Regions from separate parts of the Bradyrhizobium sp. WSM471 genome, predicted to be linked through region 3. Evidence: predicted binding sites of a transcription regulator. Region 3 holds the regulator's gene; each other region holds the start of a gene.
What was found. Region 3 encodes LexA, which represses DNA repair genes until DNA is damaged. Its sites were predicted from a motif close to TGTTCNNNNTGTGTTCNG; they were not measured.
Positions count from the first base shown of each region.

Region 1: BRA471DRAFT_RS20335 (single-stranded DNA-binding protein) is a predicted target of LexA. The motif match lies at 2,749-2,766, and genes of this name have one in related genera.
Region 2: uvrA (excinuclease ABC subunit UvrA) is a predicted target of LexA. The motif match lies at 3,536-3,553, and genes of this name have one in related genera.
Region 4: BRA471DRAFT_RS11115 (PA0069 family radical SAM protein) is a predicted target of LexA. The motif match lies at 2,026-2,043, and genes of this name have one in related genera.

Region 1 covers NZ_CM001442.1:4,560,174-4,565,944, forward strand. The annotation lists gene gyrA (DNA gyrase subunit A) at 1-1,714, opposite strand, end outside; gene BRA471DRAFT_RS20335 (single-stranded DNA-binding protein) at 2,087-2,584, opposite strand; gene BRA471DRAFT_RS20340 (outer membrane protein) at 3,043-3,792, shown strand; gene BRA471DRAFT_RS20345 (outer membrane protein) at 4,027-4,716, shown strand; gene uvrA (excinuclease ABC subunit UvrA) at 4,999-5,771, shown strand, end outside.
Region 2 covers NZ_CM001442.1:6,018,755-6,024,525, reverse strand. The annotation lists gene BRA471DRAFT_RS27405 (ABC transporter substrate-binding protein) at 1-801, opposite strand, end outside; gene uvrA (excinuclease ABC subunit UvrA) at 956-3,469, opposite strand; gene BRA471DRAFT_RS27395 (ABC transporter substrate-binding protein) at 3,642-4,883, opposite strand; gene BRA471DRAFT_RS27390 (ATP-binding cassette domain-containing protein) at 4,925-5,771, opposite strand, start outside.
Region 3 covers NZ_CM001442.1:4,663,271-4,669,041, forward strand. The annotation lists gene BRA471DRAFT_RS20775 (alpha-hydroxy acid oxidase) at 1-898, shown strand, start outside; gene BRA471DRAFT_RS20780 (HAD family phosphatase) at 907-1,539, shown strand; gene glp (gephyrin-like molybdotransferase Glp) at 2,130-3,341, shown strand; gene lexA (transcriptional repressor LexA) at 3,518-4,219, shown strand; gene BRA471DRAFT_RS20800 (hypothetical protein) at 4,683-5,117, shown strand; gene BRA471DRAFT_RS20805 (ComEC/Rec2 family competence protein) at 5,256-5,771, opposite strand, start outside.
Region 4 covers NZ_CM001442.1:2,576,138-2,581,908, reverse strand. The annotation lists gene BRA471DRAFT_RS11125 (ribonuclease HII) at 1-283, opposite strand, end outside; gene BRA471DRAFT_RS11120 (VOC family protein) at 361-816, opposite strand; gene BRA471DRAFT_RS11115 (PA0069 family radical SAM protein) at 841-2,004, opposite strand; gene BRA471DRAFT_RS11110 (phosphoketolase) at 2,215-4,629, shown strand; gene BRA471DRAFT_RS11105 (acetate/propionate family kinase) at 4,638-5,771, shown strand, end outside.

The sequences.
Region 1 (5,771 bases), 100 kb from region 3:
GCATGCCGGCGCGGCCCTTGCCGCCGCGGCGCTGGGCCCGGTAGGCCGACAGCGGCACGCGCTTGACGTAGCCGGCGTGCGAGACGGTGACGACCATGTCCTCGCGCTGGATCAGGTCCTCGTCCTCGACCTCGCCTTCCTGCTCGATGATGACGGTGCGGCGCGGGGTCGCGAACTCGGCCTTCACTTCGGCGAGCTCGGACTTGATAATTCCCAGCACGCGGTCGCGCGAACGCAGGATGTCGAGATAGTCGGCGATCTCGCCGGCGAGCTTGTCGAGCTCCTCGCGGATTTCGTCACGGCCGAGTGCGGTGAGGCGTTGCAGGCGCAAATCGAGAATGGCCCTCGCCTGCTCCATCGACAGCCGGATCGTGCCGTCCTCGCTGATGCGGTGGCGCGGATCGTCGATCAGCGTCAGCATGTCCTCGACGTCCCGGGCGGGCCAGTCGCGCGACATCAGGGTGTCGCGCGCGGTGGTCGGGTCGGGCGAGGTCCGGATGACGCGGATCATCTCATCGATATTGGCGACCGCGATGGCCAAACCGACCAGGATATGGGCGCGGTCGCGGGCCTTGGCGAGCAGGAACTTGGTGCGCCGCGTGACGACGCGCTCGCGGAAGTCGACGAAGATCGCCAGCAGGTCCTTCAGATGCATGATCCGCGGACGGCCGCTGTCGAGCGCCACCATGTTGACGCCGAAGCTCGTCTGCAGCGGCGTGAACCTGTAGAGCTGATTGAGCACCACATCCGGCACGGCGTCGCGTTTCAATTCGATGACGACGCGGTAGCCGTCGCGATCGGATTCATCGCGCAGGTCGCCGATGCCCTCGATCTTCTTTTCCTTGACCAGCTCGGCGATGCGCTCGACCATCGTCGCCTTGTTCACCTGGTAGGGAATCTCGGTGATGATGATCGCCTCGCGCTCCTTGCGGATGGTCTCGATCGCGACCTTGCCGCGCATCATGACCGAGCCGCGGCCGAGGTGATAGGCGGCGCGGATGCCCTGCCGTCCGAGGATGACGCCGCCGGTCGGGAAATCCGGTCCCGGCACGATGTTGATGAGCTCGTCGATGGTGAGCGCGGGGTTGTCGATCAGCGCGACGCAGGCGTCGATGACTTCGCCGAGATTGTGCGGCGGGATGTTGGTCGCCATGCCGACCGCGATGCCGCCGGCGCCGTTGACGAGAAGGTTCGGGAACTTGGCCGGCAAGACCGACGGCTCGGTCTCGTTGTTGTCGTAGTTCGGCTGGAAATCGACCGTGTCCTTGTCGATGTCGGCCAGCAGGGCCAGCGCCGCCTTCGTCAATCGGGCTTCGGTGTAACGATAGGCAGCCGGAGGATCGCCGTCGACCGAGCCGAAATTGCCCTGGCCGTCGATCAGCGGCACGCGCATGGAGAAGTCCTGCGCCATCCGGACCATGGCGTCGTAGATCGACTGGTCGCCATGCGGATGATATTTACCGATGACGTCACCGACCACGCGGGCGGACTTGACGTACTTCTTGTCGGGCGTGTGCCCCTGCTCGTTCATCGAGTACAGGATGCGGCGATGCACCGGCTTCAGACCGTCGCGAGCGTCAGGCAGCGCCCGCGCCACGATCACGCTCATGGCGTAGTCGAGATAGGACTTCTTCATCTCCTCGAAGATGGAGACGGGGCGAATATCCGAGGGTTGCGCCGGCTGGTCGCCGGGCTTGTCGTCGTCGTCAGCCAAGGGGAAATCCGGTGAAGTTTTATCTGGGAATCATATAGCGCATCGAGCCCCTGATAACCACCCTCGCGGCGTTCTGGGAAGCGCTTTTTCCGCCTATTTTTCCAACAACTTAAGCCCTTGCGAGCGGTGTCGCGGACGGCCCCCGCATCGGCCTTGCAAAATCGCCGGGGACGCGGGGAAAACCGCGCGGCGAGCTTGCCACATCAGCGCATTTGCCAAGCCGCAATCCGAGCTCACCCCAAACCTGAAGCGGGCCCGGAAATCCCGAGCCCGTCCTGCCGATTAGTGGGATTTTCTGACACGAGATGAGAAGCGGCGCCGATCCGGCGGACGCATCCGCATCGAGACGCCGCGTTCTCAGAACGTGATCGCTCAGAACGGGATATCGTCGTCCATGTCGCTGTTGCGGCCACCGCCGCCGGCCGCAACGGGGCGCCGCGGCGCGCTGCTGACTGGACCGGAGGAGCCGAAATCGCCGCCCGGCTCGTCGCCGAAGCTGCCGCCTCCCCCACCGCCGCTACGGCCGTCCAGCATCGTCAGGGTGGAGTTGAATCCCTGCAGCACGACTTCGGTCGAGTACTTCTCGACGCCGCTCTGGTCGGTCCATTTGCGGGTCTGGAGCGCACCCTCGACGTAAATCTTGGCGCCCTTCTTCAGATACTGCTCGGCGACCTTGCAGAGCCCTTCATTGAAGATCACGACGCGGTGCCACTCGGTCTTTTCCTTGCGCTCGCCGGTCGCTTTGTCGCGCCACGTCTCCGAGGTCGCGACGCTCAGATTGGCAATCGGCCGCCCGTCCTGGGTGCGGCGGATTTCAGGATCCTTGCCGAGATTTCCAACCAGAATGACCTTGTTGACGCTTCCCGCCATCTCCGCTCTCCGCTCCGAATGCCATTGAATTCAAGAAGGCCGGTCCGCTCCCCGCGTTCCGCCGTGCCTGTTGAGGCGACCCTATACGCTCGCCGAACGCTTGCGGACGCCGATCAGTCCGTCACCCCTCCGGTTATCCCCACATATAGCATCGACCTCCGGCTCGTTCCAGATTTGTTCTTGGCGAATGACAGCACTGAAGGTGTGGGATCGATCGGCGATGTCCTGTGGGAAGGCACGCGTCGATTGGAACCTTTGTAGGTTCCAAAAAACGGAAGAAAGAACTTAACATTCAGCAAGTTATGGCTACTCGCACTGCCCCGTTCTTGTTGCATTTCGGAGACGGACTCTGCCGCTCCGCAGAGCTACGGTTGCCTTCGACTTAGTTCATATGGGCCTCGCGCCTGATCAGCCGCTTCGGGGACATTAAGAGGCGGACGAACCTGGGGAGACTGGCAATGAATAAGCTTCTTATTGGTGCAATCGGTGCAGTGGCGATGGGCCTGTCGGCTCCGGCCAGTGCGGCGGACATGGCCGCGCGTCCTTACACGAAGGCGCCAATGGCCGCGCCCGCACCGATCTATACCTGGACCGGCTTCTACGCCGGTGTGCAGGGAGGCGGCGGCTGGGGTCGTAGCGACGAGACCTTCTTCGACGGTCCGAACACAGCGATCTTCGCGGGCAGCCAGAGGTATGACACGAGCGGCGGCTTCGTCGGCGGGGTGTTCGGCTACAATTGGCAGTCCGGTCCGGCCGTGTTCGGCATCGAAGGCGACTATCACTGGGCCGACATCAGCGGCCGTTCGGCCGAGATTAACGCCGGCCTCGGCGACACCTACTTCACGAAGATTCGTGGCTTCGGCGACATCAAGGGCCGTCTCGGCTACTCGACCGGCCCCGCGCTCTGGTTCGTCAGCGGCGGTGCCGCGGTCGGTGACATCCAGCACCGCTACGACGGCGTTCCCGGAAACGTCTTCGTCCAGAACGACTGGCGCTGGGGTTGGACCGTCGGTGCAGGCGCTGAATACATGTTCGCTCCGAACTGGTCAGCCAAGGTCGAGTATAACTACATCGATTTCGGCAGGAGCACGATCCAATACTCTCCAGTGGTCACCAACCGCTCCGAATGGACCGACACCGTTCACACCATCAAGGTGGGCGTGAACTATCACTTCAACTGGGGCGGCTCGCTCGTCGCGAAGTACTGATATCCCTCTGATATCATTGAGATCAAAGGCCGGCCCTGTGCCGGCCTTTTTTGCTGTGCTTCCCAGCTCGGAATAGTCAGTCAACAACCATTACGTTTCAAACATGGTGTGACTTTTGAGTGACACAACTTGCGGCTTCACTGGTGTATGGAGACATCAGTTGGACCACCGCGTCCGATGCCCTTCCCGATCGTGGAAGGCACAATCAGAAACTGGGACTGGGATTAGTTGAAAATGAAAAAGGTTTGGTTGGCTTCGGCCTGTTTGTTCGCTCTCGCTGCCCCGGCTTCGGCCGCTGATCTGGCGGCGCGCCCCTACACCAAGGCTCCGGTGGCCATGGCTTCGGTCTACAACTGGACCGGCTTCTACCTCGGTATCGTCGGTGGTGGTGCTTGGGAAAATTCCTCGACCGACCCGAAGATGAAGGGCGGCTTCGTCGGCGGCACCGCCGGCTATAACTGGCAGACCGGCAACGTCGTGTTCGGCGTCGAGGCCGATGGCGCCTGGGCAGACGTCAGCGCTTCGGCCGCTGGTACGGTTTTCGTTGCGGGCGTCGGTGGCATCCCCGCCTCGCTGAGCTCCAAGACTGACGCGATGGGCACCGTGCGCGGCCGCATCGGCTGGGCCGTCAACAACGTGCTGTTCTACGGCACCGGTGGTTACGCCTGGATCGACAACAAGCTCACCGCCACCCTGGGCGGTCTCTCGGTCTCCGACAGCAAGTTCCACTCGGGCTGGACCGTCGGCGCGGGCGTCGAGGCGTTCTTCGCTCCGCAGTGGTCGGTCAAGGGCGAATACCTCTATCGCAGCCTCGGCGGCGAGACCTACTTCGGAGGCGCCATTCCGACCGGAACGCTCAACCTCCACACCGTGCAGGTCGGCGTGAACTATCACTTCGGGGGCCCGGTGGTCGCGAAGTACTGAGTTCAGTACCTAGCTCCAACGCATCCACGTTACGAAAGGCCGGCCTTGCGCCGGCCTTTTTGTTTGACGGGCACGTCGCCTCGAGTTTCGACTGCCGCGCTCCTGCCAGATGCCGCCAGCGCGCCAACAATCCGTTGACGATTCGCAAACGCCACTGGAAATCCGCCCCCGTTCTTCCTACGTTCGCTCACATACCCATCGGCGCCGATCCCGGTTCCGGGCGAAGCGCGCCTATTACGTTGGCGCGATCGCGCGCTTTTGGATTCCTTGAGGACCACCAGGATGGATGAAGTGATCAAGGCGAAGCGCCAACAACAGAACGCGGGAGCACACCTGCGCGCAATTACGATCCGTGGCGCGCGCGAGCACAACCTCAAGAACGTCGACGTCGAGATTCCCCGCGACAAGCTGGTGGTGTTCACGGGGCTGTCAGGCTCCGGCAAATCCTCGCTCGCGTTCGACACCATCTACGCCGAGGGCCAGCGCCGCTACGTCGAATCGCTGTCGGCCTATGCCCGCCAGTTCCTGGAGATGATGCAGAAGCCCGACGTCGACCAGATCGACGGCCTGTCGCCGGCGATCTCGATCGAGCAGAAGACGACGTCGAAGAACCCGCGCTCCACCGTCGGCACCGTCACCGAAATCTACGACTATATGCGCCTGCTGTGGGCGCGTGTCGGCGTGCCCTATTCGCCCGCCACCGGCCTGCCGATCGAGAGCCAGACCGTCTCGCAGATGGTCGACCGCGTGCTGGCGCTCCCCGAGGGCTCGCGGCTCTATCTGCTCGCGCCCGTCGTGCGCGGCCGCAAGGGCGAGTACCGCAAAGAGCTCGCCGAATGGCTCAAGAAGGGCTTTCAGCGCGTCAAGATCGACGGCGCCTTCCACGAGCTCGCCGAAGCGCCGACGCTAGACAAGAAATTCCCGCACGACATCGACGTCGTCGTCGACCGCATCGTCGTGCGCCCCGACATCGGTCAGCGCCTCGCCGAAAGCTTCGAGACCGCGCTGAAGCTCGCCGAGGGTCTTGCCGTCATCGAATTCGCCGATGCGCCGGC
Region 2 (5,771 bases), 1.4 Mb from region 3:
GCCGAACAGCATCTTGAAGCGCAGGCCGCTCTCGCGGGCCTGACGCAGGAACAGGGTGATGTCGGGGTTGTAGCCGGCATGCGAGATCACATCGACCTTGGCGCGCTTGAGCTTGGTCACAAGCACCGAGAGATCGGGCGCGGAAGCCGAATAGCCTTCGCGCATCACCACCTGGATGCCCGCCTGCTTGGCATAGGCCTCGTCCGCCGCCGCGACGCCGACCCCATAAGGGCCGTCCTCGTGGATCAGCGCAACCTTGACGTCCTTCGGGTCCATGCCGAGCTTGCCCTGCGCGTGCTCGGCGACGAAGCCCGCGAACGCCTGGCCGTACTGATCGGAATGGATCTGCGCGCGAAACACATATTGCAGGTTCTTGTCCTTGAACACGGCGGTCGAGACCGCGGTCGTGATCCAGAGGATCTTCTTCTGCTGCTCGACCTTCGCCGCCATCGGCACCGCATGCGCGCTGGAATAGACGCCGTTGATGATGTCGATCTTCTCTTGGCTGATCAGCCGCTCGGCCTCGTTGATCGCCACGTCCGCCTTGCTCTGCGAGTCCGCCGCGACCGGCACGATCTTGGTCTTGCCGCCGATGCCGCCCTTTTCGTTGACGAGGTCGATGGCGATCTGCGCGCCGACCGAGGAGGCGACCGAGCCGCCGGCGGCGAACGGACCGGTGAGGTCGTAGATCAGGCCGATGCGCAAATTCTCGGCTTGCGCCTGGGCCCGTGTCCAATCGAGGCTGAGTGCGGCGGCGGCAACCGCCGAGCTCTTCAGCAGCTGCCTGCGTGAAGTCGGCATCCTATCCTCCCTCAAAATCGTTTTATGACTTGGTCTTGTTATCTTTTTTCGAAGTATGGGGAGCGGGGCGGCGGAAAGTCAACATGGCGAAAGTCGGGGTCTGGCTCCGCGGCGCAGAACGCAATTGCGAAATGGGTGACGACGAGATCGCCCGCTACTGTTTCAAGCGTCGGGCGAGATAGCCGGCGGTCTTCCCGCCGGCCTCCGCGACCTCTTGCGGTGTTCCCGACGCAACGATACGGCCGCCTTCATCACCGGCACCGGGACCGAGGTCGATGATCCAGTCGCTATGAGAGACGACATCCATGTCATGCTCGACCACGACCACGCTGTTGCCGGCGTCCACGATGCGCTCGAGCTGGGCGATCAGGCGCTCGACATCGCTGGGATGAAGGCCGGTGGTCGGCTCGTCCAGGACATAGAGCGTGTGGCCGCGTTGCGGACGCATGAGCTCGGTCGCGAGCTTGATGCGCTGGGCTTCGCCACCCGACAGTTCGGTCGCGGACTGACCGAGGCGGATATAGCCGAGGCCGACCTCGCGGACGACCCCCAGCGAACGGTTCAGTGTTGGATCTTCGCGGAAGAATTCGAAGGCCTCGTCGACGCGCATCGCCAGCACATCCGCGATGGATTTTCCGCGGATCTTCACCTCCAACGTCTTGTCGTTGTAGCGCGCGCCCTTGCAGGTCGGGCAGGGTGCGTAGACACTGGGCAGGAACAGAAGCTCCACGCAGACAAATCCTTCGCCTTCGCAGGTGCTGCATCGGCCCTTCGCGACATTGAACGAGAAGCGCCCGGCATCGTAGCGGCGGGATTTTGCCTGCGGCGTCGCGGCGAACAGCTTCCGGACGTGGTCGAACAGGCCCGTATAGGTCGCAAGGTTGGACCGCGGCGTGCGGCCGATCGGCTTCTGATCGACCACCACGAGGCGATCGACCTGATCGAGGCCGGCGACGATCTTGCCACCCAATGTCTCGATCGCGGGTGCTGCCAGGCTGTCGTCATCCGCTTCCGCGGTCCGTGTATGGCCGAGATGCTCCGCCACGGCATCGACGAGGAATTGGCTGATCAGGCTCGATTTGCCCGAGCCCGACACGCCGGTCACGCTGGCGAGAACCCCGAGCGGGACATCGACGTCGAGGCCGCGAAGATTGTTGCGGGTCACACCCCGGACTTTCAGATGCGCCTTCGGTTCGCGGCGCACCGTCGGCAGCGGCTTTCGTGGATGGGCGAGATAATGGGCGGTTCGGGATTGCGCGACCTGACTGAGCCCTGCGGGCGGTCCACTATAGAGGATGTTCCCGCCGCCTTCGCCGGCATCCGGCCCGACGTCCACCAGCCAGTCGGCATGCCTGATTACCTCGATCTCGTGCTCGACCACGAAGATCGAATTGCCTGCGTGTTTCAGCCGGTCCAGCGCCCGCAGCAGCGCCTCGGTGTCGGCGGGATGCAAGCCTGCGGACGGTTCGTCGAGCACATAGACGACGCCGAACAGGTTCGAGCGGACCTGCGTCGCCAGACGCAAGCGCTGCAACTCGCCCGGCGACAGCGTCGGCGTGCTGCGCTCGCAGGCGAGATAGCCAAGCCCGAGGTCGAGCAGGACGGCCAGCCGCGCCGACAAATCCTCGCAGATGCGCCTTGCCACGACCGCCTTTTCCGACCTGTCGCTCGAGGCTTTCGCGAACGGCCTGACCACCACTTGCAGTTGCTTGAGCGGCAGATGCGACATCTCGGCGATGTTGAGGCCGGCAAACTTGACCTTGAGCGCCTCAGGCTTCAAACGCGTGCCGTGGCAGGTCGGGCAGTCCTGGGTGATCATGAATTGCGCGACGCGGCGCTTCATCATCGCACTCTCGGACTTGGCATAGGTCTGCATCACGTAGCGCTTGGCGCCGGTGAACGTACCCTGATAGCTCGGCTCCTCCTTGCGGCGCAGGGCCCGTTTGACCTCGGCCGCAGTGTAACCGGCATAGACGGGAACGGTCGGCTGCTCCTCCGTGAACAGGATCCAGTCGCGGTCCTTCCTGGGTAGCTCACGCCAGGGCTTGTCCACATCGTAGCCCAGCGTTGTCAGGATGTCCCGGAGGTTCTGTCCCTGCCAGGCACTGGGCCAGGCCGCGACGGCGCGCTCGCGGATGGTCCTGGTGTCGTCGGGCACCATCGATTTTTCGGTGACGTCAAGCATCCTGCCGATGCCGTGGCAGGTCGGGCAGGCGCCTTCCGGCGTGTTCGGCGAGAATGATTCCGCATAGAGCATCTTTTGTCCGCGCGGGTAATCGCCGGCACGGGAATAGAGCATCCTGAGCAGGTTCGAGATGGTCGTCACGCTGCCGACGGACGACCTCGTCGTTGGCGCGCCGCGCTGCTGCTGGAGCGCGACGGCGGGCGGCAGGCCTTCGATGTCGTCGACTTCGGGGATCTGCATCTGGTGGAAGAGACGCCGCGCGTAAGGCGACACCGATTCCAGATATCGTCGTTGTGCCTCGGCGTAGATCGTCCCAAAGGCGAGCGATGATTTTCCGGAGCCCGATACGCCCGTGAACACGACGAGGGCGTTGCGCGGAATACTGACGTCGACGTTCCTGAGGTTGTGCTCACGCGCGCCTCGCACGCGAACGAAGCCGTCATCCTGCATCAGGCCATCGGGTTGTCTTGGTCGGTCGTCCATCTGGCTGCTCCGGCCCACGCATAGGAGGTTAACGGCAGGATCGCAGGATGGGTCCACCGATGCCAGCGTACCCGTTGCGTTCTGCACAAAACGAAGGCCCGCCGCGATGGAAGCGACGGGCCTTTCAGGGTGATGGGTGCCCAGTACCGAGCCCGGTGGCGGGCTCGGCCGGTTACTGCGACAGCTTCACGAAACTCGGAAACTTGAGCTTGCCCTCCGCGATCTTCTCGGGCCAGACCACGACCTGCTTGGAGTCCTGCCACTGGAAGACCAGACCTGACACGGTCGTCGGACCCGACTTGATGCCGTGGGTGAACTCGTCGTCCTTGCCGTAGAACTGGATGCGGCCGATCGTGCCCTCGTAGTCGGTCTTTTCGAGTTCAGTGACCATCTTGTCGGGATCGGTCGAGCCCGCGCGCTTGATCGCCTCCGTGATGAAGTAGACCTCGTCATAGGCAGTGTAGCCGGTGTAGGCCGGCGGCGAGCCGAACTTGGCCTTGAACGCCGCCGCGAACGGTTTCGTCTTGGAGGTCACGGCGACGTCGGGCGTTGCGACCGCCAGCGACGGGACGCCGTCGGCGGCACCATTGGTGTCCTTCCAGAAGGTCGGGCTCAGCGCCTGCGCGCTGATGCCGAACATCGGGACCGGCACCTGCTGGTTCTTCCACTGCACGGTCGGCTGCACGCCGACATGCGAGATGCCGGTAACGATGACGTCCGGCTTCTTGGCCTCGATATTGTTGAAGATCGGCGTGAAGTCGGTGGTGTCAGGCGAGAACCGCACGTGCTCGACGACCTTGAGGCCTGCTTTCGGAAGACAGGCCTCGTAGCCGACGTCGAGCGGCTTGGTCCAGGCGGCGTCCTCGCTCATGATCGCGACCGTCTTGAACTTGAGCTTGTCGACCAGCAGATCCTTGGCGGCGTCGCAGACGAGCTGCGCTTGCGCGGCCGAGGTCAGATAGCCGTGGAAGGTGTACTTGTTCTTCTCATAGTCGTTATGGATCGCCTTGGTGATCTCGTTCGAGGCCGCGCCGGGGGTGATCAGCGGCATCTTCAGCCGCGCCGCCCAGGGTTCGAGCGCGAGAACGACCTCGCTGATGTAGCTCGCGATCACGGCGGAGACCTTGTCCTCGCTCACCGCGCGCTGGAATGCACGCACCGAGTCGGCCGAGGAGCTCTTGTTGTCGTAGGTCACGATCTCGATCTTGCGGCCAAGAATGCCACCCTTCGCGTTGATCTCGTCGGCGGCGATCTGCGCGCCGCCAGGCGTCGCGGCACCCGCAATCGACTGCACTTCGGCGATGACGCCGATCTTGATCGGGTCGTTCGACTGCGCGTAGGCGGGAGCAGCGAGGCACAGCGCCAGCGCGGAGGCGAGGAGGAAGCTGCTGCTCAAATTCGGCGATGGTCGCATGGTCGTTTCCCTTTGCTTCTTTTGTTGTTGGTATGCGCGAACTAGAGAAAATCGGCGCCAGCCTCCGCGGCGAAGCGGCCCGGATCGCCTTCCCAGACGATCCTTGCATGTTCGAGCACATAGACGCGGTCGGCATGCGGAAGCGCGAAGGTCACGTTCTGCTCGCCGAGCAGCACCGTGATCGACGTCGTCTGCCGCAGCTTCTCCAGGGCCTTGGACAGGAGCTCGAGGATGACGGGGGCGAGGCCCAGCGTGGGCTCGTCCAGGATCAGGATCTGCGGCTGCATCATCAGCGCACGGCCGATCGCAAGCATCTGCTGCTCGCCGCCGGAGAGTGTTTGCGCCATCTGGCCCTGACGCTCTTTCAGGATGGGGAACAGCTCGAACAGCCATGCGAGCTGTACCGCACGCTTGTCGTCGGCCAGATGTTGCCCGCCGAGATCGAGGTTTTCACGCACGCTCATCTCGCCGAACAGCTCGCGCGATTCCGGGCACTGCACGAGGCCGCTGCGGGCGATCTTCGCCGGCGTCGTGCCGCGCAGCTTCTCACCGCTGCGCACGATCTCGCCGCTATAAGGCAGGAAGCCAGAGATGGTGTTGAACAACGTGGTCTTGCCGGCCCCGTTGAGGCCGACGATCGAGACGAACTCGCCCTCATGGACGTGGATCGAGACGTTCTCCAGCGCCTGCGCCTTGCCGTAGAACACGCTGACATTCTCGACCTGGAGCAGCGGCACCTTGTCCTTGAAGCTCGTCTCGGGTCGCGCATGGGTCTCGATGGCGCCACCGAGATAGACCCGCCGCACCGTCTCGTTCTTCATGACGTCATCGGCCTTGCCCGTGACGATCTCCTCGCCGAGATACATCGCGAGCACGCGGTCGACCAGC
Region 3 (5,771 bases):
CTCGGTCGAGCAGTTCGGCCGCAAGATGCGGCTGCCGGTGGTGCTCGCCCCCGTCGGCGCGCTCGAGATCTTCGATCCGGATGGTGCAGCGAGCGTGGCACGCGCCTGCGGCACTTTCGGTGCGGCGCACATGCTCAGTTCCGTGTCCGAGCCCGGCCTCGAGAAGACCGCCGAAGCTGCGCCCGACGCGCTGCGCCTCTACCAGCTCTATGTGCGGGGCGACGACGCCTTCGTCGCCGACGTCGTCAGCCGGGCCGAGAAGAACGCCTACGCCGCCTTCTGCCTGACCGTCGACACCGCCCATTACAGCCGTCGTGAACGTGACATCGCCAAGCGCTACGTTCGCGAGAGCCGGCTGCGCGCCACCGGCGGCGATTACCAGAAGGGTCTGGAGTGGCGGACGGTGAAGATGATCAAGGACAAGTTCAAGATCCCGCTGATCCTCAAGGGCATCGCGACGCCAGAGGACGCGCTGATCGCGATCGATCACGGCGTCGAATGGATCTACGTCTCCAACCATGGCGGCCGTCAACTCGATCACGGTCGCGGCGCCATGCACGTACTGCCGGAGATCGTTGACGCCGTGAACGGCCGCGCCAAGATCATGGTCGATGGCGGCATCTGTCGCGGCACCGACATCGTCAAGGCGATCGCGGCGGGCGCCGACGTCGTCGGCATCGGCCGGCTGCAATGCTGGGCGCTGGCGGCGGCCGGCGAAGCCGGCGTGGCGCGCATGCTGGAGCTGCTCGAAGATGAAGTGCTGCGCTGCCTCGGCCTCCTGGGTGCGACCTCGTTCGCCGAGGTCAACAAATCCTGCCTGCACCAGGCGACCGCAACCAATGCGCCGAGTGTGTTCAGCGCGTTTCCGCTGTTCGACCACGAGCCGTATCGATACTGAGTGAAAGGATGCAGGTGAAATCGCTCTCTCCCGGAGCTGCGGATGCGCTCCTGTTCGATCTCGGCCGCGTGGTGCTCGATATCGATTTTTCCAAGGCGATCGCCTGCTGGGCGGGACATGCCGGCTGCAAGCCCGACGCCATCGTCGCGCGTTATGTGCGGGACAGCGAAGCCTATCGGTTGCACGAGATGGGGAAAATCAGCGATGAGGATTATTTCGCCTCATTGCGAGCCTCGCTCGGAATCGGCATTTCGGACGCGCAGTTCCTGGAAGGCTGGAACGCGATCTTCGCCGGCGAAATGCCTGAGATCTCCGAGCTGCTGCCGCGGGCAGCGAAGCAGATGCCGCTTTACGCTTTCTCCAACACCAACCGGCCGCACGTGGACCATTTCTCGAGGGAGTATGCCGACCTCCTCGGCCATTTCCGAGAGCTTTATTTGTCGTCCAGCATCGGCCTGCGCAAACCGGATGCGGAAGCCTTCGACCACGTCGTTGCGGCGATCGGCGTGCCCGCCGGGCGCATCGTGTTCTTCGACGATCTTGCTGAAAACATCGAGGGAGCGCGGGCGCGCGGCTTGACGGCGGTGCATGTGACCTCGCCGCGTGACGTCGGGAACGCGTTGAAGGCATTGGGCATCTGACGACGATCCGTCGGCGCGAAGCCCATGGAAGGTGCGCCCGACGGAACTAATTCGAAAGATTTTGGAACCAATCACTTTGTGCATTTTTATACAGAGTTCCCGGAACAGAATACCGTCTTCAGGAGTCTACAGCCCGTTGGGACTTCTACGAACGGGTGCATCACCGTGTTGGGCAAAAACTACCTCACTAGGCAGGCCTCTCTTCTCCTTGAATTCGCCAGGACAACTTCAGACTCGGACCTTTCCGCCAAGCTCGTGAGCAAGGCCGCCGACCTGAAATCCCAGGCCGATCCGCTGCCAGACAAAGACCAGGGGCCGAAGGCGCCCGACGTAACTCCCGGGCAGGCAGGGAGCTGATCGATGCAGGCCGGGGCGCTCGTCGCTCTCGTCTTGTCATGATTTTCGTCGCTTCCATGACCACTCTCCTGCCGATCTCTCACTTCCCTCGGATCATGCCGCGACACGTTTGATCCGCCTTCCGGAACAATGCGAAGCGGCGGGATGACTGCCCCGTTTTTGCCTCCGCGCCCGCGCTCGGCTAGAAGACTTGCGGAACATTCGCCCGAACGTGCCGAGCAGGAGTTTTCGCCGTGGCCTTGATGCCGGTTTCCGACGCGCTTGCCGCGGTGCTGGCGGGTGCAGAGCCGCTGCCGGAAGACATGATTTCCCTCGACGAGGCCTACCATCGCGTGCTCGCGCGTGACGTCGCCGCGCGACGCACGCAGCCGCCGCAGGCGATGTCCGCGATGGACGGCTACGCGGTGCGCGCGGCCGATGCCGCGACGATCGATTCGGAGCTCACCGTCATCGGCGAAGTCGCGGCGGGCCGGCCGTTCGCGGGGACGGTCGGCGCCGGCGAGGCCGTGCGGATCTTCACCGGCGGCGTCGTTCCCGCTGGCGCGGACGCCGTCGTGATCCAGGAGGACACGGTCGCCGCCAGCGAGCGTATCACGATCAAGGAAGCCGCGGTCGCCGGACGGCACATCCGCCGCGCCGGCGTCGATTTCCGCGAAGGCGACGTGCTCCTGCGCAAGGGAAGCCGTCTCACCGAGCGCGACCTCGCGCTCGCCGCCGGGATGAACCATCCGCACCTTGCCGTTTTCAGGCGACCGAAGGTCGCGATTCTCGCCACTGGCGACGAGCTGGTGATGCCGGGCACCACGCCCGGCCACGGCCAGATCGTCTATTCCAACGGCTACGCCCTGCACGCGCTCGCCCGCAGCGAGGGCGCCGAGACCATCGACCTCGGGATTGCCGCCGACACGCTGGAGGCGACCACCGCCGGCATCCGCCGCGCCCGCGAGAGCGGCGCCGACATCCTGATCACGACCGGCGGCGCATCGGTCGGCGACCACGATCTGGTCCAGCAGGCGCTGCGGGACGAAGGCATCGCGATGGCGTTCTGGAAGATCGCGATGCGGCCAGGCAAGCCGATGATGCACGGACGACTCGGCGCAATGGGTGTGATCGGCCTGCCGGGCAATCCCGTGTCGTCCTACGTGTGCGCTTTCCTGTTCATGGTGCCGCTGATTCGCGCCCTGTCGGGCCGTTCGGTGATTCACCATCGCCGTGAACGCGCCGTGCTCGGCCGCGACGTCGGCGCCAACGACCAGCGCGAGGACTATCTGCGGGCGCATCTGGAGGAGCGTGACGATGGCACACGCGTCGTTCTTCCCGTCAATCATCAGGACTCTTCGCTGCTTGCGAATCTCGCTGCAGCGCAGGTACTTCTCGTGCGCGCACCATTCGCGCCGAAGGCCGAAGCCGGCACGGCTTGCGAAGTGTTGCGGCTCCCCGTCTGAGCGCCCCCGCAACGCGCGTTCCGCGAAGTTCGCCCTGTTCACGGTAAATTAAGCAGTTGCGGAACATGTATCGAACATATAGTGTCCGTTCATGATTTGTTTCGAGCATGTAGCGGCTTATGGCCGAATTCTGCGTCTCGGAATCGGACGACATCAACCGGGGGACTTTGGTCGAGATGTTAACGCGCAAACAATACGAGCTTCTGCGGTTCATCAGTGAACGTCTGAAGGAAAGCGGCGTGCCGCCCTCCTTCGACGAGATGAAGGATGCGCTCGACCTGCGCTCGAAGTCGGGCATCCATCGCCTGATCACGGCGCTCGAGGAACGTGGCTTCATCCGACGCCTGCCCAACCGCGCCCGTGCGATTGAAGTCATCAAGCTGCCGGAGCTCCAGGCGGCCGCCGGCAGCCGCCGCGGCTTCACCCCGAGCGTCATCGAGGGCAATCTCGGCAAGGTGCGTGCGGGCTCCAGCCTGCCCGCGGACGAGGGCGAACGCCCCGTCGCGGTGCCGGTGATGGGCCGCATCGCGGCCGGCACGCCGATCGAGGCATTGCAGACCCGCAGCCATACCATCAGCGTACCGCCTGACATGCTCGGCTCGGGTGAGCATTACGCGCTCGAAGTACGCGGTGATTCCATGGTCGAGGCCGGCATCCTCGACGGCGACATGGCGCTGATCCAGCGCAACGAGAGCGCTGATACCGGCGACATCGTGGTGGCGCTGATCGACGACGAGGAAGCGACGCTGAAGCGCTTCCGCCGTCGCGGCGCCTCGATCGCGCTCGAGCCCGCCAACGCAGCCTATGAGGTCCGCATCCTGCCGCCCAACCGGGTGAAGATTCAGGGCAAGCTGATCGGGCTTTACCGGAAGTACTGATACCGGAAATGCTTCATACCGGAAGTGCTTGGCGCCTCGCGCGCTTCCGATCTGCAGCGCCGGTCAGAGATTGGATCGGATGATCGTCCGCTCCGGCTGGATAGTCGTTCTGGTTCTGCACAGACTATCCGGCCCCTCCTCCGGCGCTGGCTCCTCGCGACGCCGACGAAGCGGTACCGCTTCAAACAGCACCGCTTCGCGGCTCGAGCGTTCGAGGAAACAGCGACCAGCGGTCAAGTTCGACCGTTGCAGCCAAGCCGGCAATATTCGCGCATGCGCCTCCCGAATGCATCGCAAGGGGCTTTGTTCCTATTGAATTCGGGAAAGATAATGTGATCGCGGCCTGCAGAAACCAGCCGCAGATTTGCCCACAACCAAGCAGAGCGTTCGTGCTTCAACTCTGATAGAGGCCTGCGCCTCGATTGAGAGACGCGGGTTGCTATCCCAGCATGAGGAGCACCCGATGTGTGACTACAGCCTGCATGCCGTCGCGTCGCGCCCCGCCGAAGTCGGCGAGACGATCGTCACGACAAGCTTCCGCGGCACCTCGACGCGCGGCTTCGCCTCCGCAGCCGATCCGTCTGTTGCCGTCTGCCTGCTGCCGGGAACGGAGCTCGCCTTCGCCGACGACGTCCGCTACGACAATCGCTGGATCTGGACGCGCACCATCAATTCCCGCGTGGGCAAGTTCGGCAAGATCGATCCGCACGTTCCCGACCGCCATCATGACGCGATCGAATTCCCCGACGGCAAATACGTGCTGGTGACGCAGCTCGTCGAAGGCCAGCGAGCGACCGTGCTGCAACTGCCGGTGACTCAGTCGGTCACCGAGCGCGAGAACAAGGCGCAAATCATCGCCGACAGGCAGCCGACCGTCACGCACCTGCCGATCGGCTGACACAGCCGCCCTCCGGCTACGAGGTCGGAGGTCAGGATTGAATCGCCATCGCCGGCCGTGGCCGGCGAGAAGGTGTGGTTTGCGCCCGGCGAATCCGAGCGGATGCGCCAACCCACTGCATTGCTCCGCACCATCAGATCAATCGTCGGCCTGCAAGTCGGTCTCCGCCGGCGTTGCGTCCTTGATGCGGGGCGCGGTCGCCTTCGGCGCAAGGCTGCCGTCGAAATCACCCTCACCGGCGCCGGCCGGCAACCAGGGGCGGCTCGTGCCTCTCGCCCTTACCGTCTGAACCACAAAACCGTCACCACGCCGCGTCAGCGCCAGCGCGCTCTGGCTGGCGAGTCGCTGCCGATCGACCACCATCGCCGCGCAATCGGGCGGCGTGGGACGTGTCGTCACCACCAGCGCGGCCCGACTGCAATCGTCCGCGAGAGCGTCGACGCGCAGTGCCAGCGCGACCAGCCTCCCGTCGGCCAGTGGCGTCACGCAGCCGGATTCGTCACAGGACACGCCATCGGCCAGCGAGGCTCTGCCGGCATCGCGCGGATCGGCGTCGGCAGCGAGCCATTCCTTGAGCAGAAAGCTGTCCTTGTTGGTCCTGATCAGGTGCAGATATCCGTCCCTGCCCCGCACCGCGACGCTCGCGCCATCCCC
Region 4 (5,771 bases), 2.1 Mb from region 3:
TGCGGTCGGGATCGAGAATCACCGCCGCCGCCACCACAGGACCGGCCAGCGGCCCGCGGCCGGCCTCATCGCAGCCCGCCACCGGCCAGACGCCGCGCTTGATCAGCGCGCGCTCGCGACGGAAGCTCGGGGCGACCATGATGGCGCCCTTGGCGCCGGCCAGCGCCTTGACGATTTTATTGGGCGCAGCCCTCCCGTTCTTAGGCGCAGCCTTCCCGTTCTTGGGCGCAGCCTTCTTGGGCGCGCCTTTGGCCGGCTTCTTGGCGGATTGATCCCGAATCATGGCCGGGATCGTGCGCAAGCGGCATGGCCTGCGCAACCGGGAACCTCGGACAATTCCCGTTATTCAAGTCAGCTGCCCTATTCCGCCAGATGCACCCGCCGGTCCTCGCCGACTTCAATGCCGGGCGCGACCACGACTTCCCAGGGATGGCCGTCAGGATCGGCGAAATAGCCGGAATAGCCGCCGTAGTCGGTCTCATGCGCGGCCTTCAGCAGCGCGGCTCCCTTGGCGACGGCGAACGCCAGCACCGCATCCACCTCCTCACGCGCGCGACAGTTCCAAGCGAGCGTCATGCCGCCAAACGTCGATGGCCTCGGATGATCAGGCAATTTGGCGTCGACCGCGAGCTGATCCCAGGGAAACAGCGCGAGCACCGGACCGCCGGTGTCATAGAACGCCACGGCCTCGCCGGTCACCTTGAGCCGGCGCGAGAAACCAAGCGCGTCGTAAAAGGCAATACTGGTGCGGATGTCGTTCACGCCCAGCGTGATGACGGTAAGTCGCGGGATTGGAGCCGGCAGTTCCTGACTCATGCGACGCCTCTCTCACTTCGTCCCTCAGAACAGGCTGAGCTGATCGCCGTTCCGCTTTGGCTTGGCAAAATGATCCGTCGTCAGCTTGGAGCGCCGCTTGTTCAGCCCGAGCCTGTCGCAGGCGATCTCGAAGCGGCGTCCGATGGTCCAGGCCATCGGGCCGGTGCCCTTCATGCGCTCGCCCCATTTCGGGTCGTAGTCACGGCCGCCGCGCATGTCGCGGATCAGCGTGAAGACGTGACGATAGCGGTCCGGATAGTTCGCCATCAGCCATTCCCGAAAGAGATCGCGCACCTCGAGCGGCAATCGCAGCAATACATAGGAGGCCTCCTTGGCGCCGGCATGGGCGGCGGCATCCAGGATGCGCTCGATCTCGGAATCGTTCAGCGCGGGGATGACGGGCGCGACCATGACGGTGGTCGGAATGCCGGCCTCGGAAAGCTGCTTCAGCGCCTCCAGCCGCTTCGACGGAGTGGACGCCCGCGGCTCCATGGTGCGCGCCAGTTTCGGATCGAGCGAGGTCACGGAGATCCCGACCTTGGCGAGATTGCGCTTGGCCATGCGCGCAAGAATGTCGATATCGCGGGTCACCAGCGCCGACTTGGTGACGATCCCGACGGGATGGCCGGCGCGCTCCAGCACCTCCAGAATGCCGCGCATGATTTTGCGCTCGCGCTCGATCGGCTGATAGGGATCGGTGTTGGTGCCGATCGCGATCATCCGCGGCTCGTAGCCCGGCGCCGCAAGCTCTTTCTCGAGCAGCGCCGGCGCCTCGGGCTTCACGAACAGCTTCGACTCGAAGTCGAGCCCCGGTGACAGGCCGAGATAGGCATGCGTCGGCCGCGCGAAGCAATAGACGCAGCCGTGCTCGCAGCCGCGGTAGGGATTGATCGAGCGATCGAAGCCGATGTCGGGAGATTCGTTGCGGGTGATCACCTTGCGCGAGGTGTCGATCCCGACCGTGGTCTTGAACGGAGGCAGTTCTTCAAGGCTCTGCCAGCCATCGTCGAATGTGACGCGCGCCTCGGCCTCAAACCGGCCGCTGGCGTTGGACTGCGCGCCCCGGCCTCGCCTGCGCTGGCGGTCGATGGCGACCGCCAGCTCAGGGAAGTCAGAAGGCGCACCCGCCGGCTCGGAGGGCGCCGTGACCGGCGGGTGCTTGAGAGCATGAGAGGATGCTGGACTCATGAACACAAGATAGCACGCCAAAGGAACAAATCAAGAACGCAAACAAAAAACGTGAAAACAACCCCATGCACAGTAGATCTGCCCAAACTTCGCGCGCCCGCTTTTGACCTCACGCAACAGTGCCGTCACGGCGATCCCGTTTGATGCTGCCGAGGATCGATCTCGCCGGAACTCGGTTGGTGACGATCCCGGGTGAAGGTCGGCAGGAACATGACAAATCAACAACAATTGGCCGCAGCGAGCAGCGACCTCGATCTGCTCGATCGCTATTGGCGCGCCGCGAACTATCTCTCCGTCGGGCAGATCTACCTTCTCGACAACCCGCTGCTGCGCGAGCCGTTGCGGCCCGAGCACATCAAGCCGCGTTTGCTCGGCCATTGGGGTACGACGCCCGGTTTGAATTTCATTTATGCCCATCTCAACCGCGTCATCCGCGCGCTGGACCTGAGCGTGATCTATGTCTGCGGTCCCGGCCACGGCGGTCCCGGCATGGTCGCCAACACCTATCTCGAAGGCAGCTACAGCGAGATCTATCCCGATATCGCGCGCGATACCGAGGGCTTGCGCAAGCTGTTCAGGCAATTCTCCTTCCCCGGCGGCATCCCGAGTCACGCGGCGCCGGAAACGCCGGGCTCGATCCACGAAGGCGGCGAGCTCGGTTACGCGCTGGTGCATGCCTATGGCGCGGCCTTCGACAATCCCGACCTGATCGTCGCCTGTGTCGTCGGCGACGGCGAGGCCGAGACCGGCCCGCTCGCGGCGTCCTGGCACTCCAACAAGTTCCTCAATCCCGCGCATGACGGCGCGGTGCTGCCGATCCTGCATCTCAACGGATACAAGATTGCCAATCCGACCGTGCTCGGGCGGATGCGCGACGACGAGATCCGCGATCTCTTCCGCGGGCTCGGCCACGAGCCGCTGTTCGTCGAGGGCGACGATCCCAAATTGATGCACCGGACCATGGCAGACGCGCTCGACGTCGCGCTCGTCAGCATCCGGTCGATCCAGCAGCACGCCCGCGACGGCCGCAAGAGCGTCGAACGCCCGCGCTGGCCGATGATCGTGCTGCGCAGCCCGAAGGGCTGGACCGGCCCCAAGGAAGTCGACGGCAAGAAGGTGGAGGGATTTTGGCGTGCGCATCAGGTACCTGTCGCGAACTGTCGCGAGAACCCGGCGCATCTGAAGATTCTCGAAGACTGGATGCGCAGCTACGAGCCGGAAAGGCTGTTCGACGCGAACGGCGCGCTCGTTGCCGAGCTGCAGGCGCTCGCGCCCGAAGGCCATCGCCGCATGGGCGCCAATCCGCACGCCAATGGCGGCCTTCTGAAGAAGGAGCTGAAGCTGCCGGACTTCTGCAGCTTCGCCGTCGAGGTCCCTCAGCCGGGCGGCGTCGTGGCGGAGGCAACCCGCGAGCTCGGCAAATTCCTGCGCGACGTCATCCGCCTCAACGCCGGGGCCCGCAACTTCCGCATCATGGGCCCGGACGAGACCGCGTCAAACCGGCTCGATGCGGTGTTCGAGGCCACCGAACGCGTCTGGATGGAGCCGACAGAACCTTACGACGTGCACCTCGCCCAGGATGGACGCGTGATGGAAGTCCTGAGCGAGCACCTCTGCCAGGGCTGGCTGGAGGGCTACCTGCTCACGGGCCGGCACGGCTTCTTCTCCTGCTACGAGGCGTTCATCCACATCGTGGATTCCATGTTCAACCAGCACGCCAAATGGCTGAAGGTGACGCGGCATCTGCCGTGGCGGCGCCCGATTGCCTCGCTCAACTATCTGCTGACGTCGCATGTCTGGCGTCAGGACCACAACGGTTTCAGCCATCAGGATCCCGGTTTCGTTGATCTCGTCGCCAACAAGAAAGCGGACATCGTCCGCATCTACTTCCCGCCAGACGCCAACACGCTGCTGTGGATCGCCGACCACTGCCTGCGGACGTACAATCGCATCAACGTGATCGTCGCCGGCAAGCAGCCGGCGCCGCAATGGCTGTCGATGCAGGAGGCAGCCACGCATTGCGACGCCGGCATCGGCATCTGGAGCTGGGCCGGCACGGAAGATGCGAATGGCGAGCCCGATGTCGTGATGGCCTGCGCCGGCGACGTGCCGACACTGGAAACGCTCGCCGCCGTCGACCTGCTGCGCAAGGCGCTGCCCGAGCTCAAGATCCGCGTCGTCAACATCGTCGACCTCATGACGCTGCAACCCAGGGAGCAGCACCCGCACGGCTTGTCGGACCGCGACTTCGACGGCCTGTTCACGCGCGACAAGCCGGTGATCTTCGCCTATCACGGCTATCCCTATCTGATCCACCGGCTGACCTATAACCGCACCAACCACGCCGGCATGCACGTCCGCGGCTTTGCCGAGGAAGGCACCACGACGACGCCGTTCGACATGGTCGTGCTCAACGAGCTCGACCGCTATCACCTCGCGATCGAGGTGATCGAGCGCGTGCAGGGGCTCGCGACCAGGGCGGCGCAGGTGAAGCAGCAATTCCGTGACAAGCTGATCGAGCATTCGCGTTATGTACGCGAATACGGCGAGGACATGCCGGAAATCCAGGAATGGGTCTGGCAGAACAGCGCCGGCGGCAACACGCCGGCAGAGGCAGGCGACTGACAGCAGCCATGTTGAACATGGTTCTCGTTCTCAACTCGGGATCGTCGAGCATCAAATTCGGCCTGTTCGAAATCTCGGCGGCCGAGCCCACCCTGCTCTGCAAGGGCCTGCTCGACGAGCACGAGACGAAGCCGCGGCTCGTCGTGAAGAGCCCCGCGGGCGAAGACCTGTTCGAGAAACGGAGGGAAGCATCGGATGCGGCCAGCGATCATCTGTTCGCCGACGTGCTCGGCTTGATCGAGGATCGCTTCGGCGACCATCGCTTGCGCGCCGTCGGCCATCGGGTCGTCCATGGCGGTCCGGATTATTCCGCTCCGGTCGAGCTGACGGAGGATGTCACCGCAAAGCTGGAGGCGTTGACGCCGCTGGCGCCGCTGCACCAGCCACGCTGCCTGGCTCCGGTCCGCACTATCACGGCGATAAGGCCCGACCTGACGCAGCTCGCCTGCTTCGACACCGCTTTCCATCACGGCATTGCGCCGCCCGCCAGCCGCTTCGCCATTCCGCGACGTTATGAAGAGCGCGGCATCCGGCGCTACGGATTTCACGGCCTCTCGTTCGAATATGTCGCGGGACGGCTCGCCCGAATCGCGCCGCAGCTCGTGGCGAAGCGCACTGTGATCGCGCATCTCGGCAACGGCGCGAGCCTGTGCGGCTTGCGCGACGGCCGCAGCATCGACACCACGATGGGACTGACGCCGCTCGACGGGCTGGTGATGGGCACGCGCTGCGGCAGGATCGACCCGGGCGTGCTGCTCTATCTGCAACAGCACGAGAAGATGTCGGTCGAAGATGTCCAGCACCTGCTCTATCACGAATCCGGCCTGCTCGGCGTCTCCCGCATCGCTTCGGACATGCGCACGCTGCTTGCAAGCAGCGAAGCTGCGGCGCGGGAGGCGGTCGAGCTCTTCACCTTCCGCGCCGCGCAGGAGGTGGCGGCGATGGCGACAACGCTTGCCGGGCTGGACTGCCTGGTCTTCACCGGCGGCATCGGCGAGCATGCCAGCGAAATCCGCAGCGCGATCGGTGAGCGTCTCGACTGGCTCGGCGTGCGCATCGATGCCGCGGCGAATGATGCGGCGCGCGAGCGTATCAACGGGGGCGATAGCGCAGTCGATGTCTTTGTCATTCCAACGAATGAG